Regions from separate parts of the Ochrobactrum sp. PL_is501 genome, predicted to be linked through region 3. Evidence: predicted binding sites of a transcription regulator. Region 3 holds the regulator's gene; each other region holds the start of a gene.
What was found. The regulator PhoB, encoded in region 3, activates phosphate uptake and scavenging genes when phosphate is short. The targets are predictions, from matches to a motif close to TGTCATNNANCTGTCAT.
Positions count from the first base shown of each region.

Region 1: a site for PhoB is predicted at 2,899-2,915, ahead of olsB (l-ornithine N(alpha)-acyltransferase). Genes of this name have one in related genera too.
Region 2: a site for PhoB is predicted at 3,294-3,310, ahead of AC0TOF_RS03795 (RNA degradosome polyphosphate kinase). Genes of this name have one in related genera too.

Region 1 covers NZ_JBVPGR010000036.1:439,744-445,445, forward strand. The annotation lists gene AC0TOF_RS15475 (LapA family protein) at 1-181, shown strand, start outside; gene AC0TOF_RS15480 (RsmD family RNA methyltransferase) at 328-1,452, shown strand; gene AC0TOF_RS15485 (TrmH family RNA methyltransferase) at 1,449-2,309, shown strand; gene lspA (signal peptidase II) at 2,312-2,794, shown strand; gene olsB (l-ornithine N(alpha)-acyltransferase) at 3,082-3,975, shown strand; gene mutS (DNA mismatch repair protein MutS) at 4,139-5,702, opposite strand, start outside.
Region 2 covers NZ_JBVPGR010000028.1:65,659-71,360, forward strand. The annotation lists gene ppx (exopolyphosphatase) at 1-896, opposite strand, end outside; gene AC0TOF_RS03795 (RNA degradosome polyphosphate kinase) at 893-3,124, opposite strand; gene AC0TOF_RS03800 (zinc-finger domain-containing protein) at 3,472-3,726, shown strand; gene AC0TOF_RS03805 (FAD-binding protein) at 3,772-4,977, shown strand; gene AC0TOF_RS03810 (VOC family protein) at 4,974-5,459, opposite strand; gene AC0TOF_RS03815 (VOC family protein) at 5,499-5,702, opposite strand, start outside.
Region 3 covers NZ_JBVPGR010000030.1:138,399-144,100, reverse strand. The annotation lists gene pstB (phosphate ABC transporter ATP-binding protein PstB) at 18-791, shown strand; gene phoU (phosphate signaling complex protein PhoU) at 853-1,575, shown strand; gene phoB (phosphate regulon transcriptional regulator PhoB) at 1,693-2,379, shown strand; gene AC0TOF_RS05650 (cell wall hydrolase) at 3,023-3,970, shown strand; gene AC0TOF_RS05645 (hypothetical protein) at 4,068-4,322, opposite strand; gene AC0TOF_RS05640 (aminopeptidase) at 4,448-5,701, shown strand.

The sequences.
Region 1 (5,702 bases), on a different contig from region 3:
GCCTCTGTTCCTGTGGCTTTTTGGTGCGCTCCTTCTTGGCGTTGTCATCGGTTCTCTGGTGACGTGGCTCACTCAGGGCAAGCATCGACGCAAGGAGCGGATGTACAAGCAGGAGGCGGCTCGCCTGCTTGAGCGCAGCACAGCCGCCGAAAAGCGCAATATATCGGTCGTGAATTCCTGAAACGGCCGTCATTCTCGAACCCGGAAGCAAAACTTCCGGGTTTCGTGCCTTGAAAAGCCTTTTGTGCGCGATTGGACGACGTTTTCCCCTTTCGCACCGGCGCTGTTTATCCTACCTAGACCCAATCACGATGATTGGAGTTTCGGGTGAAAGCGCCAAAGGGAAAAGGCAAAAAGCCGTCGGGCGGCAAGCAGGAACGCAGTTTTGAGCGCGCGAGACATGATGCGCCGCGTCCTGAAGGTAAATTTGATAATAAAGGTTCGTCCTTCAAAAAGCCGCGCCCGCAATTCGCCAAGGCTGCACCCAAGCCCGTAGACGACAAGCCCGTTACCCCGCTTCGCGAAATCAAGCCTTATGCCGGTGCGCGTCCGGCGGAAAGACTGCCGCTCATTCTCGAAACGGAACCTTCGCCCGATTATGCGCTGCTCGACAGCGGCAACGGGTTGAAGCTCGAGCAATATGGCCCCTATCGCATCGTGCGCCCGGAAGGTCAGGCGATCTGGCTGCCGAGCCTGCCGCAAAAAGAGTGGGATCAGGCGGACGCCGTCTTCACCGGCAACACCGATGAGGAAGGCATGGGGCGCTGGGCGTTCCCGAAAGTGCCGCTCGGTGAAACATGGCCGATGCAGCACGACGGTATTTCCTTTCATGGCCGGTTCACCTCATTCCGCCATGTCGGCGTGTTCCCCGAACAGGCCGCGCACTGGTCATTCATGGACGGGCTTATCCGCGAAGGTGTAAAGTCCGGACGAAGCGTGAAGGTGCTCAATCTTTTTGGCTATACGGGCGTGGCCTCGCTGGTGGCGGCACGGGCTGGCGCGGAAGTGACCCATGTGGACGCATCCAAGAAAGCCATTTTATGGGCGCGTGAAAATCAGGAAATGGCCGGGCTTTCCGACAAGCCGGTCCGCTGGATTTGCGAAGACGCGATGAAATTCGTGCAGCGCGAGGAGCGGCGCGGCAGCTTCTATGACATCATCCTGCTTGACCCGCCTGCCTATGGACGCGGCCCGAGCGGCGAGGTCTGGCAATTGTTCGAGCATCTGCCTGCCATGGTGGATACATGCCGGTCGATCATGACGCCAAAGCCGCTCGCCGTCATCCTGACAGCCTATTCCATCCGCGCATCCTTCTTCGCCATTCACGAGCTAATGCGCGACCGTTTCACCGGTCTTGGCGGGACAGTCGAATCGGGTGAACTTATCCTGCGTGAACGGGCGGCAGGACGCGCACTTTCCACTTCCATGTTCAGCCGCTGGGTAGCCAAATGAGCCGTGACGACGATTTTTCCAAAAGCCCCCGGGTGGGTCAGGTCAAGGAAGTTACCAGCCTTACCAATCCCATTGTGAAGGACCTTCGCTCGCTGGCGCTGAAAAAATTCCGTGACCAGCAGGGCGTGTTTCTGGCCGAAGGGCTGAAGCTTGTCATCGACGCGCTGGAACAGGACTGGCGCATCAAGACGCTGGTCTTCGCCAAATCCGGCAAGGGCAACAAAATGGTCGAGCAGGTCGCCGCCCGCACATTCGCCAAGGGCGGACTGGTGCTGGAAGTGACCGAAAAGATCATGGCCGCCATTACGCGGCGTGACAATCCGCAAATGGTGGTTGGCGTCTTCGAGCAGCAATATCGCCCGCTTGCAAGCCTCAAGCCGAAAGGCAACGACGTTTATATCGCGCTCGACCGCGTGCGCGACCCCGGCAATCTTGGCACCGTCATCCGTACCGCCGATGCGGTTGGCGCCAAGGGCGTTATTCTGATTGGCGACACCACCGACCCCTATTCGCTGGAAACCGTGCGCGCCACCATGGGGTCGGTCTTTTCCATGCCGCTCTACAAGGTGAGTGAAGCCGATTTTCTCAACTGGCGCAAAGGCGTTTCCGGCCTAGTCGTCGGCACCCATCTGAAAGGCGCCGTCGACTACCGCACCATTCCCTATGCCAACAAACCCGTGGTCTTGATGATGGGCAACGAACAGCAGGGCTTGCCGGACAGCCTTGCCGATACGTGCGACAAGCTAGCCCGCATTCCCCAAGCAGGACGCGCAGATTCTCTTAATCTCGCAATTGCCACCGGCGTCATGCTGTACGAAATTCGTCGCGACGCGCTCACGCTCGATGAAAGGGCTTAGGGATGAAGCGGCATGCGGTCTGGTCCTCGCTTTTTGTCGTCATCCTCACGGTGCTGATCGATCAGGGCGTCAAGCATCTGGTGGAAACACGGATGGGCTACGGCCAGCAGATCGACCTGCTGCCATTCCTCGCATTGTTCCGGACGCACAATGAAGGCATCGCCTTTTCCATGCTCGCCTGGCTGCATGATTGGGGACTGGTGGCAATCACCGCCGCAGTTATCCTGTTCGTGCTCTACCTGTGGTGGACCAACGCGCCGGACCGCATTTTCGCGCGCTACGGTTTCGCGCTGGTCGTTGGCGGTGCAATCGGCAATCTCATCGACCGTGTGATGCATGGCTATGTGGTCGATTATATCCTGTTCCATCTGCCGACATGGTCATTCGCTGTTTTCAACCTCGCCGATACGTTCATAACCATCGGCGCTGGGCTTATCATTCTGGAAGAATTTCTCGGCTGGCGGCGCGAGCGGGCCACCCGCTGACGGCCATCCGCTGACGGGACGGCTTGAACAGTTTCTGCCTTTCGCATAATTTGATCGCGTGAAATTAAAAGCTTTTTGAAGGGGATAAGGTCCGGCCACTCGAATTGACACATTGGTGACATGCTTCTGTCATCCTCGCGTAGCACTGAATCTGTAATGCTTCGGCCGAACTGGACGCCCGTCCTTTCAATCAGGGCGGACGAAGGCTGGAATTGGCGGCTCTCGCTGAAATATCAGTGGGAAAGCCATTCAGGAATACGGGAATAGGCAAATCAGGAGCCATCATCATGACAGTACTGCTTGGAATGGACCAGCAAATCATTGATGATACGGTCATGTCAGGCTTAGAAGCACAACAGGCGCTGTTTGCGTCCGGCGGCGACCCCATTGTTCTGGGGCGCATCGGATCGCTGGAAGTACGGCTTGCCAATTCACGCGAGGCCGTGGAAGCCGCGCAGGAATTGCGCTTTCGCGTCTTCTTCGACGAAATGGGTGCGCGCCGGGAGAGCATAGAAGCCGTGGAGCTTCGCGATGCCGACCGCTTTGACGCCATTTGCGATCACCTTCTCGTTTACGATACCGCCCTTCCCGTGCCGGAACACCAGCAGATTGTCGGCACCTATCGCCTGATGCGCAGCGATCAGGCGGAAAAGGCGCTCGGCTTCTATTCTGCCGACGAATATGACGTGCAGCGCCTGGCCCTTTCGCGCCCGAATCTTCGTCTGCTTGAACTTGGTCGCTCCTGCGTGAAGGCGGAATACCGTTCCAAGCGTACCGTCGAGCTTTTGTGGCAAGGGGCCTGGGCCTATTGCCGCCGCCATTCCATCGATGTGATGTTCGGCTGCGCGTCGTTCCACGGCGCTGTGCCTGCCGCGCACGCACTCGGCCTGTCCTTCCTTCATCACAATTGCCGGGCCACCGATGACTGGGACGTTCGCGCCTTGCCCAATCGTTATCAGGCCATGGACCTGATGCCGAAGGAAGCCATCAACAACAAGGTTGCACTGTTTTCCATGCCGCCTCTGGTGAAGGGATATTTGCGTCTCGGTGCGATGATCGGGGATGGCGCCGTGATCGACGAGGCATTCGGCACCACGGATGTGTTCATCATCCTGCCGATTGAGCGCATCTCCAGCCGTTACATTACGTATTACGGCGCGGAAGCGAACCGTTTTGTGTAGTCTGTAGATATTCCGGTTCACTCCGCTCCGGTTCGCAAACATTACCATTTTCGGCACGTCATACCCAGAATCTCAAACAGACTACCGCGCCCTTCTCCTGAGGTGGGGAGCATAGCCTCATCCTGAGCCTGTCGAAGGATCGAAGGGCGAGGGTCCAGAAACCTCACGCCTTTCCGGCCAGTTCCTTCAATTTGTAGATCAGGTCCAGTGCTTCGCGCGGCGTCAGCTCATCCGGGCTGATGGCGGCGACCGCCTTCGCCAGTTCGCTGTCCTTGGCCCGAACCTGCGGCTTCGGCTTTTCCTGCTGCAAGACGACCGAGAACAGCGGCAAGTCATCAATCAGCTTGTCAGCCTTGCCGGATGTTTCACCGGCTTCGAGCTGGTGCAGCACGTCACGCGCACGGTTGACGACCGCTTCCGGCAGACCAGCAAGACGCGCGACCTGTACGCCATAGGAACGATCGGCGGCACCTTTCGCCACTTCATGCAGGAAGACGACGTCATTGTCCCATTCCTTGACCCGCATGGTGACATTGGAAAGCCGCTCCAGTTTTTCTGAAAGCGCCGTCATTTCATGGAAATGGGTAGCAAACAGCGCACGGCAGCGGTTCTTCTCATGCAGATATTCAACCGCGGCCCAGGCAATGGAAAGTCCGTCGAAAGTCGCCGTACCGCGCCCGATCTCATCAAGAATCACCAGCGAGCGCTCGCCTGCCTGATTGAGGATCGCTGCCGTTTCCACCATTTCGACCATGAAGGTGGAGCGCCCGCGCGCCAGATCGTCCGAAGCACCGACACGGCTGAACAGCCGATCCACGACACCAATCTGCGCGGACCCGGCAGGGACGAAGGAGCCCATCTGCGCAAGAATGGCAATCAGCGCATTCTGGCGCAGGAAGGTCGACTTACCGCCCATGTTCGGGCCGGTGAGAAGCCAGATCGCACCGTTCCCGCCATCCTCTTGCGGAGAGAGATCGCAATCATTGGCAACAAACGGATTGGCCGCCTGCCGCCGCAAAGCCTGCTCGACAACCGGGTGACGACCGGCAACAATGTTGAAGGACAGGCTGTCATCGACCTGCGGGCGGCAATAGCCCTGCTCTTCCGCCAGCACAGCAAGCGCTGCCGAAACGTCGAAAACCGCGAGCGCCGATGCTGCCGCGCGGATGCTGTCGGCATGAGAAACGGCTTCCGCCGTCAGTTCCTCAAACACGGCAAGCTCGATGGACAAGGCGCGGTCGGCGGCATTGGCGATCTTGCTTTCCAGTTCCGCCAGTTCTGTCGTGGTAAAGCGCATGGCATTGGCCATGGTCTGGCGATGGATGAAACGGCCCTTGGCTTCATCCGTACCCGTCATCGCCCCGGCATTGTTGGCCGTCACCTCGATGAAATAGCCAAGCACATTGTTATGCTTGATCTTCAACGACTTGATGCCGGTCTCTTCGATATAGTCGGCTTGCAATCCGGCGATCACCCGGCGCGACTGGTCGCGCAAGGCCCGCATTTCATCGAGTTCGGCATTATAGCCTGCGCGCACGAAACCGCCGTCGCGTTTCAGGAGCGGCAATTCATCAGCCAAAGCCCGGTCGAGATGCGCTGTAAAGATGGCAGGCATGGCGCTGACCGCATCGCGGGCATGGGCCAGCTCGTCGGGCAGCAAAGCGCTTTCCAGCAGGCCTGCAATGGTGTGCGCAGCTTCGAAGCCTCGCGCAAGCGCACCCAGATCG
Region 2 (5,702 bases), on a different contig from region 3:
TCGCGCACGCCGAGCGCCGAGAAAACAATTTTGGCGGGCTTCATCAGGCGGATCGTCTCAAGCAGCACCGTCGCGCCGTAAGACAAAAGCTGGCGGCGGTTCTTCGAAACTGCCTCGATGCCGCGCATCGTGTCGAGATTGCCCTTGGCGACGCGCTTCAGGAAGCTTTGCGCTTCCACCGGGTTCATCTCGTAGCCGTGCATGACATGCAGCGGATAATTCTTCGCCGTCATATGCAGCTTGGCAAGGTTACGCCACGTGCCGCCAACCGCATAGAAAACCTGGCCCTGATGAGCTTTCAGAAGCGTCGCCTTCGCCAGTTCCGCACGCGCGATCTTCGTCGCCTCGGGCAATTTCTCGTTGGACATATCCTGCAAGCGCAAGCCGCCGAGCGGCAAGGTGATCCCCTCGCCGACCTCGTGATCGTCCACGGCGACCAGTTCAAGACTGCCGCCGCCGAGATCGCCCGTCACACCCTTCGGCTTGTAGAAGCCGGAGATGATGCCGAGCGCTGAATAGTAGGCTTCTTCCTTGCCGGACAGCACCTCGATGTGCCGGCCAAGAATGGCTTCCGCCTGAGCAATGAAGTCGGGGCCGTTCTTCGCTTCACGCGCTGCCGCGGTTGCCAGCGCGTGAATGGAAACCGCGCCTGCCTGCTCGGCCAGAGCGCGAAAACGTTTCAGCGCGCGAAGTGCCGCCTCAACGGATTTCTCGTTGAGCTTGCCGGTCTTCGCGAGGCCCTTGCCAAGGCCGCAGAGAATCTTTTCGTTGAAAAGCACCGTCGGCGAACGGACGATGCCTTCATAGATGACGACACGGATCGAGTTCGAGCCAATGTCGATGACCGCAACGGGTTTCAGTCCCTTGAGGCGGCCTTGTGCTACAGCTGGACTCATGCAGTCGTTTTTCTTTCCGCCTGCGCACGCTTGCGATGCGCGATAAGGCGGGGGGCCGAAGACTTCAGCGACTTTCCGCGACCCGATAGGCTAGGATTGGTCATGAAATATTCCTGCGCGTTGAAAGCTTCCTCTCCTGCCTCTTTTTCTATCCGGCGAGAGGTGCCGTCCGCAAGTAGCTGATAGCTCTGTTGGTTATCAATTATGTTGGCAAACATGATTTGCGACAGGATTTGCTGGTGCACTGTGGCATTTGTGATCGGAACGAGGGTCTCCACGCGGCGATCCAGATTGCGCGGCATCATGTCGGCAGAGCCGATATAGACGATGGCCTTGTCGGACGGCAGGTCGTTGCCGTTTCCAAAGCAGAAAATGCGGCTATGCTCCAGAAAACGCCCGACAATCGATTTGGCGCGAATATTGTCGGAAAGCCCCGGAACCCCCGGCCTAAGACAGCAGATGCCCCGTACGACGAGATCGATCTGCACACCCGCCTGGCTCGCCATATAGAGCGCGTCAATAATCTGTGGATCAACCAGCGCATTCATCTTCATCCAGATGGCCGCCGGACGCCCGGCCTTCGCATGGGCGACTTCATCCTCGATGTGTTTCAGTATGCGGGCGCGCAGCGTGAAAGGTGAAATCGCGATCTTCATCTCCTCGGCAGGCTGCGCATAGCCGGTGATGAAATTGAAGATATGGGCCACATCGCGCGCAATATCGGCATCCGACGTGAAGAACGACAGGTCAGTGTAGATGCGCGCAGTGATCGGGTGATAATTGCCGGTGCCAAGATGCACATAGGAGCGCAGCTTCTGGTCTTCGCGGCGCACCACCAGCGACATTTTCGCGTGTGTTTTCAACTCGATAAAGCCGAACACCACCTGTACGCCGGCGCGTTCCAGATCGCGCGCCCAGCGAATATTGGCTTCCTCATCGAAACGGGCTTTCAGCTCGACCAGCGCCGTCACCGACTTGCCAGCTTCGGCGGCATCCACCAGCGCGCGCACGATCGGGCTATCGTTGGACGTGCGATAAAGCGTCTGCTTGATGGCCAGTACATCCGGGTCGGCTGCGGCCTGCCGCAGGAACTGCACCACGACGTCGAAGGATTCATAAGGGTGATGAACCACAATGTCCTTTTCGCGAATCGCTGCGAAGCAATCGCCGCCATGTTCGCGGATGCGCTCGGGGAAACGCGGGTTGTAGGATACGAATTTGAGGTCCTCGCGCGGGATCGAAACGATCTCCGAAATCATGTTCAGCGCCAGCAGGCCCTCATGAACGCTGATGCGGTTTTCGGAAACGCCCAGTTCAGTCGCCACGAAAACGCGCAGCGCTTCGGGCATTTCACCGTCGAACTCGATACGGATCACCTGCCCGCGGCGACGGCGTTTCAGCGCTGTCTCGAAGAGGCGAACCAGATCCTCGGCCTCTTCTTCCACTTCGATATCGCTGTCGCGGATGATGCGGAACGTACCGGCGCCGCGCACTTCATAACCGGGGAAAAGCCGCCCGATGAACAGGCTCACTGCATCCTCGATGGTGATGAAACGATAGACATTGGCCTGATCCGTCGGCAGCTGGATAAAGCGCTTCAATGCAACCGGGATACGCAGGAGCGCCGTCATCGGATGGTTATCGGCGCGCCGCGCAAGCTGCAATGCGATGGAAAAACCAAGGTTCGGAATGAATGGAAACGGATGCGCCGGATCGATGGAAAGCGGTGTCAGGACCGGAAAAATCGTCTCAAGGAAGTGGTTTTCGAGCCATTCCTTCTCCGGCTTTGAAAGCGCGGACGGGCGGACGATCTCAATGCTTTCCTGTTCCAGCTCCTCACGCAAGGCGCGCAGGCGTTGCTGCTGCTCTTCCTGCAAGCGCCCTACCTCGTCCAGAACGAAATCGAGCTGTTCCTGCGGCGTGCGTCCATCGGCACTGCGCATCGCCACACCAGCGCGCACCTGCGCGGCAAGACCGGCGATGCGGACCATGAAGAATTCATCGAGATTGGCGGCGGAAATGGACAGGAAGCGGAGGCGTTCGAGCAAGGGCTGCCGCATGTTCGCGGCTTCATCGAGAACGCGCCGATTGAATTGCAACCAGGAAAACTCGCGATTGACAAAGCGGTCGGCACTTTCCATCAGCTCGCCATTCAAAGCTTTGTGAATGTCGGGGGCTGCATCCATGTCGGGAACGATGGGTGGAGTGGAGGCCTGTCCGGCTGTCATTTCGTGTGTCCCGCCTTGGAGTGCGCTGGGGGTTTCGCTCGCCATAACGCTGTTTTCGCTCATTTTTCCTGTCCCGACTTCCGCCGGAACATTCCGGCTCTGCCTTTTTGCTTTAAGCACATCTGATCCCGAAAACCGCTTCACACTTTTCGGGGTGCGCTATAAGCCTATGGCTGTCATATGACAGTTTGATAGCATATAGCTTGAAATGTCCTCAGAATTGATGAAAACGCTTCCGGAAACAAGACTTTCGCGCTACACGCATGCCAATGTCTACGCATGATCTTGCCCGACAACCGGTGCAAGTCCATGCTCATACCGCCCATCGACCAGAACCGGAGCATGTTATGTCCGATCACATCATTCCTCACTTTCAGAACGACGCCGGCCATGCTGCCATCGAAATCGGCGTGAAGGAATTCATGTGCGTCGGTGCAAACCCGCCTTTTGATCATCCGCACGTGTTTCTCGACATGGGCGATGAAAGCGAAGTCGTTTGCCCGTATTGCTCGACGCTCTATCGCTACAATGCAAAGCTCCATGCCGACGAAACCGTTCCGGCTGGCTGCGCTTACGAAGCACCTGCCGATAAAGCAGCCTGATCCCGGCTGCTGATCCGGGGCTGAACTCCGGAGGGTCTCACCGACATGAGCAGAGGTCGCATATTGATTGCCGGGGCCGGAGTTGCTGGCCTGTCGGCAGCGCTGGAATTGGCAGCACGCGGCTGGAACGTCCGGCTTGTCGAAAAGGCAGAGACCCTTTCGGAAGTCGGCGCTGGCCTACAACTCGCCCCCAACGCGATGCGCCATCTGCAACGGCTCGGCGTCGCAGACCGTCTTTCCACGCAAGCGGTGACGCCGGAATCGCTCTATCTCATGGATGGACGTAAAGCGCGTCCGCTGATGGAAATGAAGCTTGGCGACAAGGCTCGCCAGCGCTGGCAGCATCCCTATGCAGTCTGTCATCGCGCCGACCTTCAATCGGCACTCCTCGATGCCTGCCGCGAACAGCCAAACATCGAGATCAGCCTTGGTGTTGAAATCACAAATCATCGCGTCGAAAATGGAGCCGTTGCGGCAACCATCCGTCACGCCAACTCCGAAGAATCTGTCGGCGCTGCCTATCTGATCGCCTGCGATGGCGTCTGGTCGGCGGAACGATCAAAGGCAGGTTTCAGCAAGGCGCGTTTCAGCGGCCATATCGCTTGGCGCACGACGCTTGCCGCCAGCGCCCTGCCCGCTTCCTTCCTGAACGCCATGCCGGAACGCAAATCTGTCTCCGCATGGCTCGGCAACAAGGCGCATTTCATCGCTTATCCGGTCAAGGGCGGCGGTTTCTTCAACTTCGTCGCCATCACCACGGGCGAGAATCCCGGTGAAGTCTGGTCCAGAACCGGCGATGCGGCGCATCTGCGGTCCATCTATTCGGAATGGGGCGCGCCCGTCCGCGATGTGCTGGCGGCTGCCGATGGTTGGACCTACTGGCCGCTTTTTGAAATGCCGGATGCTCAATTCGTCGGGCCGGACCGGACAATTTTTCTCGGAGATGCCTCACACGCAGTCACGCCTTTCGCGGCGCAAGGTGCCGCCATGGCAATCGAGGATGCAGCAGCGCTGGCGCAAGCGCTGGACGGCAACGACCACGAAGCCGGGCTCAAGCGCTTTGATGCCGCCCGCAAGGCACGGATCGCCGCGGTCGCCAAACGCGGCCAGCTGAACAGGTTTGCCTATCACGCCACCGGCATTTTTGCGCTTGGCCGCAACGCGCTTTTCGCCCTGCGCTGCCCAGACAGCTTTCTTAAGGATCTGGACTGGCTTTATGGCTATGACGCCGTCGCGGCCATACGGGATTAAGCCGCGTCGCGCGCGGCCTCCAATGTCGCAATATCGATCTTGACCATCTTCATCATGGCGTTCGCCACGCGTTGACGGACATCCGGCGCACCATCCTGCAGAATATCCAGCAGCATGTCGGGCACGATCTGCCATGCAAGACCGTATTTGTCGGTCAGCCAGCTGCATTCCATTGGCGAGCCGCCTTCCAGCAGCTTTTCCCAGAACGCATCCACTTCCGTCTGATCCCTGCATCGCACGATCAGCGAACTAGCCGGTGAGAACTTGAACTGCGGACCACCGTTCAGGCCGCATATTTTTTGCCCGTCGAGGGTAAAGTTCACCGTGACCGGCTGATCCTCGTTTTGTTGGTGGCCATGCGTGAAACTGATCGCGCCATCAATCGAAGCCGGTCTCCCGCACGCGCGGAAGACCGAGACATAGTGGTTCGCGGCTTCTTCGGCAGTGCCATCAAACCAGAGACAGATCGTCAAACCTGACATTTTCTCCTCCTTTGCCTTGTGTGGTCATTATCCGGGGCGTTAGCCCATGACCTTCTTGGCTTCTTCCATATCCATCCACATCATCTCCCATATATGGCCGTCGAGATCTTCGAAGCTGCGTCCATACATGAAGCCGTAATCCTGCTTCGGGCCGGGATCAGCCTTTCCGCCTGCATTCACCGCCTTCTCCACCGTCGCATCCACTTCGGCCTTGCTTTCGGCGGACAGGCAGACCAGCACTTC
Region 3 (5,702 bases):
AAGCCGTAGGAGAAAAAATGAACGCCAACGCCAGTTCCATAAAGATGCGGGGCGACAAGGTCTGCGTGTTTTATGGCGAGAAGCAGGCTCTGTTCGACGTCGATCTGGAAATCCAGGAAAAGATGGTCACAGCGCTGATTGGTCCCTCCGGTTGCGGCAAGTCTACCTTCCTGCGTTCGCTCAACCGCATGAATGATACGATCGAAGGCTGCAAGGTCGGTGGCAAGATCACGCTCGACAACGAGGACATTTACGATCCGAAGATCGACGTCGTTGAACTGCGGGCCCGCGTCGGCATGGTGTTCCAGAAGCCGAATCCGTTCCCGAAATCGATTTATGAGAACGTCGCTTACGGCCCGCGCATCCACGGTCTTGCCCGCACCAAGGCTGATCTGGAGGAAATCGTCGTGACGAGCCTGCAGAAGGCCAGCCTGTTCGAAGAAGTGAAGGACCGCCTGCACGATGCGGGCACCGGCCTTTCAGGCGGCCAGCAGCAGCGCCTTTGCATTGCGCGCGCGATTGCGGTCAGCCCGGAAGTCATCCTCATGGACGAACCGTGCTCGGCGCTCGACCCGATCGCAACCGCGAAGGTGGAAGAGCTGATCGATGAACTGCGCCAGAACTATACGATCGTGATCGTCACGCACTCGATGCAGCAGGCCGCGCGCGTTTCGCAACGCACGGCCATGTTCCACCTTGGCAATCTGGTCGAAGTGGGCGACACGGAAACCATGTTCACCGCGCCGACCGAAAAGCGCACGCAGGACTACATCACCGGACGCTTCGGCTGATCCGGAACTGCGTTTCAACAGACAGTGCGGCTTCCCCGCAATTTTTATTACGAGGTCTACTATGCCGTCTCAGCATACCGTTCGTTCCTACGACGAGGAATTGAAGTTTCTCTCCCATAAGATCGCCGAGATGGGCGGACATGCGGAACGTATGGTCGAGCAGTCGGTCGCCGCAATCGTCAATGCGGACAATGCGCTCGCGCAGCGTGTCATCTCTGACGATCTCATTCTCGACGCCAGCGAGCGCGAGATCGACGACAAGGCCGTCATGATTATCGCCAAGCGCCAGCCCATGGCCGTGGACCTGCGCGAGATCATCGGCTCGATCCGCATCTCCGCCGATCTGGAGCGCGTGGGCGACCTCGGCAAGAACATTGCCAAGCGTGTTGCCGCCGTTTCGGAATCACGCCAGCCGGTAAAGCTCTATCGCGGTCTGGAAACGCTGGCCGAACTGGCGCTGACCCAGCTGAAGGACGTTCTCGACGCCTATGCGTCGCGTTCGGTGCAGCAGATCAATGTCGTTCGCGACCGCGACGACGAAATTGACGCCATGTACACGTCGCTGTTCCGCGAACTCTTGACTTACATGATGGAAGATCCGCGCAATATTTCCGCCTGCACGCATCTTCTGTTCTGCGCGAAGAATATCGAGCGCATCGGCGATCACGCGACCAATATCGCGGAGACTGTTTATTACATCGTGACCGGCCTGCAAATGCCGGCTGAGCGACCCAAGGAAGACCTGAGCCACGGTATTGTCGTGGATGAGGCGCGTAAACCCTGAACTGCAACCGGCCGGACTTTGGTCCGGCGGCTGAGAATGTATGAATAGCGCGGCGGCACGCGGTCGATTGGGGGGATTGTATCCACCGCCCGCCGAATTTGGATAGGGAAATACTGGATGTCACAGGCACCCAAAATCGCTGTGGTGGAAGACGAAGAGGCGCTGAGCGTTCTGCTTCGCTACAATCTTGAGGCAGAGGGCTATCAGGTCGATACGATGCTGCGCGGCGACGAGGCCGAAATCGCCTTGCGCGAGAATGTGCCGGATCTGCTCATTCTGGACTGGATGCTGCCGGGCGTATCGGGCATTGAGCTTTGCCGTCGCCTGCGCCAGTGGCCGGAAACCGAGCGCCTGCCGATCATCATGCTGACGGCGCGTGGCGAGGAGAGTGAACGCGTCCGCGGTTTAAGCGTCGGCGCCGACGATTATGTCGTAAAGCCATTTTCAACGCCGGAGCTTCTGGCCCGCGTCAAAGCAATGCTGCGCCGCTCCAATCCGAGCATCCTGTCTCACGTGCTGAAAGTGGGCGATCTTGTTCTGGACCGTCAGCAGCATCGGGTTTACCGCAAGGAAAAGGAAGTTCGTCTTGGACCGACGGAATTCCGGCTGCTCGAATATTTCATGATGTCGCCCGGCCGTGTCTTCTCGCGCAGCCAGCTTCTGGATGGCGTTTGGGGTCCCGATATCTATGTGGATGATCGCACCGTGGACGTCCATGTCGGGCGGCTTCGCAAGGCAATCAATGTCGGTCGTGCGCTTGATCCGATCCGGACCGTTCGCGGCGCCGGTTATTCTTTCGGTTGATCGACACCGTTTCGAAACTCTCAAATACAGCTCTTGATCGGCCCGTCATGTTCATCGTGGCGGGCCGTTTCACGGGTGATAGGCCCTGGGCAATGCTGACCCGATTCGCATCAGCCGGGTCAAAACCCGCGCCAATTAGGCGTTTTCACGCGATGTTACAAATATGTTTCCAAAGTTGACGGCAACCAACGGAACCCACGAAAAACCCAATTTTTGCAGGTCATTTGAAGCAGCATGAATGTGGTCGGGAAAACTATCCAAGCAAACACGAATTAAGGCAGCGATATGGCGTGTATTGCGAGAATTTGAATCGCATTAAATCAATATCTTATCTGAATTCGTAATTCTCGTTAATAAATTATTAATATATTTAAATGGCTTGTAGGCATATTCGCACTCTCGATTCGGGATTCATTTGAGGCTGTCTGGTCGCCTCCTGCATCGTTGGGATTTGACGCTTCGCCTTTTTTTGGCCTAAAAATTCCAAAACCTTGAATTCGATTGAGCGACAGTAGGATGAGCGATTTTGATCTTCGTCCTCTTTGACTTGCACCGCAGTCAGACGTTCCCGCGCATCGTTTCGGATGTGTCTGCCTGAACGTATGACTGGATCAGTTAAGGGTCCTAACATGAGACTGAGCCATTGACGCGCGCCGCGAAGTGGAAATTGCCCGTTCTTATCGGGCTGGTGGTTGCGCCTTTCGTGGTGACCGGCTGCACGACGACCGGGACTTCGGGAAAAGCCAATTCGGAAAAGACGGCGGCAAGCCACGTCAAATCCGTCAATGGCGTGAAGACCTACACCTACACCGCGCGTGACAAGGAATGTCTTGAACGCGCGATGTTCTTCGAATCCAACCGTTCGAGTCCCGACGGGCTTCTGGCTGTCGGCACGGTCGTCATGAATCGTCTCGCATCGGGCCGTTATCCTGATACGATTTGCGGTGTGGTCGGTCAGAAGAACCAGTTCGCACCCGGTGTTCTCACCCGCAAGATGAATTCCAAGGCGCTGCCTGATGTTCAGGCAACTGCCGATGCAGTCTTGAAGGGGCAGCGTCATCCGAAGCTCAAGAACGCCATGTTCTTCCATACGGCGGGCCTGAAGTTCCCCTACAACAACATGCACTATGTGCTCGTCGCTGGCGGCAATTCCTTCTATGAGAAGCGCAATCGCGACGGCTCGCTCCAGAATCCGGTTCCGCAGGAACCATACAATCTTGCGCTCGCCTATTCGCCGCAATCGCCTTCCGTTCCTCAAGATCCATCCTATGACGTGACCCTGCCGCAGACGGGCCCGGTTCCGGACGCAGCACCGACAGTTCAGGTGGCGCTCGCAGAGGCTTCCCAGGCTCAAAGCGCGGAACAGAACGGCGGCGCCGGTCCGCAGGTCCGCGGTGATCGCCTGGCGCGTCATCGCGGTGTCCCTGCAACTCAGCAGGAGAACCCCATGCAAATGGCCTCCTATCAGCCGCAATTCGATACGACCGCTCCGCAGCCGACGTCGCTCGGCTATGGTCCGGCAAGCCAGAAGCAGGCTGACGCCATCGGCGCGCTTCTCCTGTCTCAGGACAGGCCGGAAGCGCCGCTATAAAAAGCTGATCTGCACTTGATCAATCAGAACGCCGGTCCTGTTTGCTTCAGGCCGGCGTTTTGATTTGACCAAGAGTCGCCGTTTTCGGCACAAGGCGTCAGGGCCGGTATATCGGGCGATAGATCACCATCGGCGTGTCGTAGAAATCCACCTGATTCTGCCAAGCGCGCCTGTCGGCTCTGCGATCGAGGTCGAGCCGCATGAGGCAATTGGCGAAAGCATCGGTCCTGGGTTTGAAGCCATAGCTTTGGCAGGTTTGCTCGTCAGCCGCACGGCGCTGTTCGGGCGTCATCGTCACGCAGCCGGCCAGAAGGCCGGTAACGCCCAGTAAGATAAGCACTTTCTTATTCATTACTTTCTGCTTTCTTCTGCAACTGACCGCGTGAATACTATAGCGGAAAGGCAGGAAAAAAGGTGGTGAATTTATGCCGTCTGATAAACTGTCGGTGATTCCATATCCAAAGAGGTCTTCCACCCATGGCTCATGAACAGCTGAATCCAGTCATCGATCCGGTGAAACTTGAACGTCTTGCGGAAGTCGCCGTTCGTGTCGGTCTGCAATTGCGCGAGGGGCAGGATCTCGTCATCACCGCGCCGGTCGTCGCATTGCCGCTGGTTCGCCTTATCGCCAAACATGCCTACAAGGCCGGAGCCGGACTGGTGTCGCCATTCTTCGTGGATGACGAATTGGCTCTTGCCCGCTACGAGAACGCACCCGATGCAAGTTTCGACCGCGCGGCCAACTGGCTTTATGAAGGCATGGCGAAGGCCTATGCGGACGGTGCTGCCCGCTTGGCCATCGCCGCCGATAATCCGATGCTTCTTTCCAGTCAGGACCCGGCCAAGGTTTCACGCGCCAACCGCGCCAATTCAAAGGCCTATCAGCCGGCGCTGGAAAAGATTGCCGGTTTCGACATCAACTGGAACATCGTCTCCTATCCCAACCCGGCATGGGCAAAGCTCATGTTTCCGAACGACCCGGCGGACATCGCGACCCGCAAGCTGTCCGATGCGATCTTTGCGGCTTCGCGTGTCGACGTCGACGATCCGGTCGGCGCGTGGGCCGCGCATAATGCAGCGCTTCGCAGGCGCACCCGTTTCCTGAACGGCAAGGCTTATCGCGCCCTGCATTTCAAAGGCCCGAACACTGATCTGACTGTCGGGCTTGCCGACGGCCATGAATGGCACGGCGGCGCTTCCACGGCGAAAAACGGCATTACCTGTAATCCGAACATTCCGACGGAAGAAGTGTTTACGACGCCCCATGCCCTGCGTGTCGAGGGCCATGTGACCAGCACCAAGCCTTTGTCACATCAGGGCACCCTGATCGAGAATATAGCGGTTCGCTTTGAGGGCGGACGCATTGTCGAGGCGAAGGCAAGCCGCGGTGAAGAAGTACTCAACAAGGTGCTGGATACGGATGAGGGCGCGCGTCGTCTGGGCGAAGTGGCGCTGGTGCCGCATTCCTCACCGATCTCGCAGAGCGGGCTTTTGTTCTACAACACCCTGTTCGACGAAAATGCAGCGAGCCACATCGCGCTCGGCCAATGCTATTCCAAATGCTTTATCGACGGCGCCAAGCTGACGCCGGAACAGATCAAGGCGCAGGGCGGCAATTCGAGCCTTATCCATATCGACTGGATGATCGGCTCCGGCGAGATCGACGTGGATGGCATCAACGCGGACGGAACCCGGGAGCCGGTGATGCGCGGCGGCGAATGGGCTAACTGAT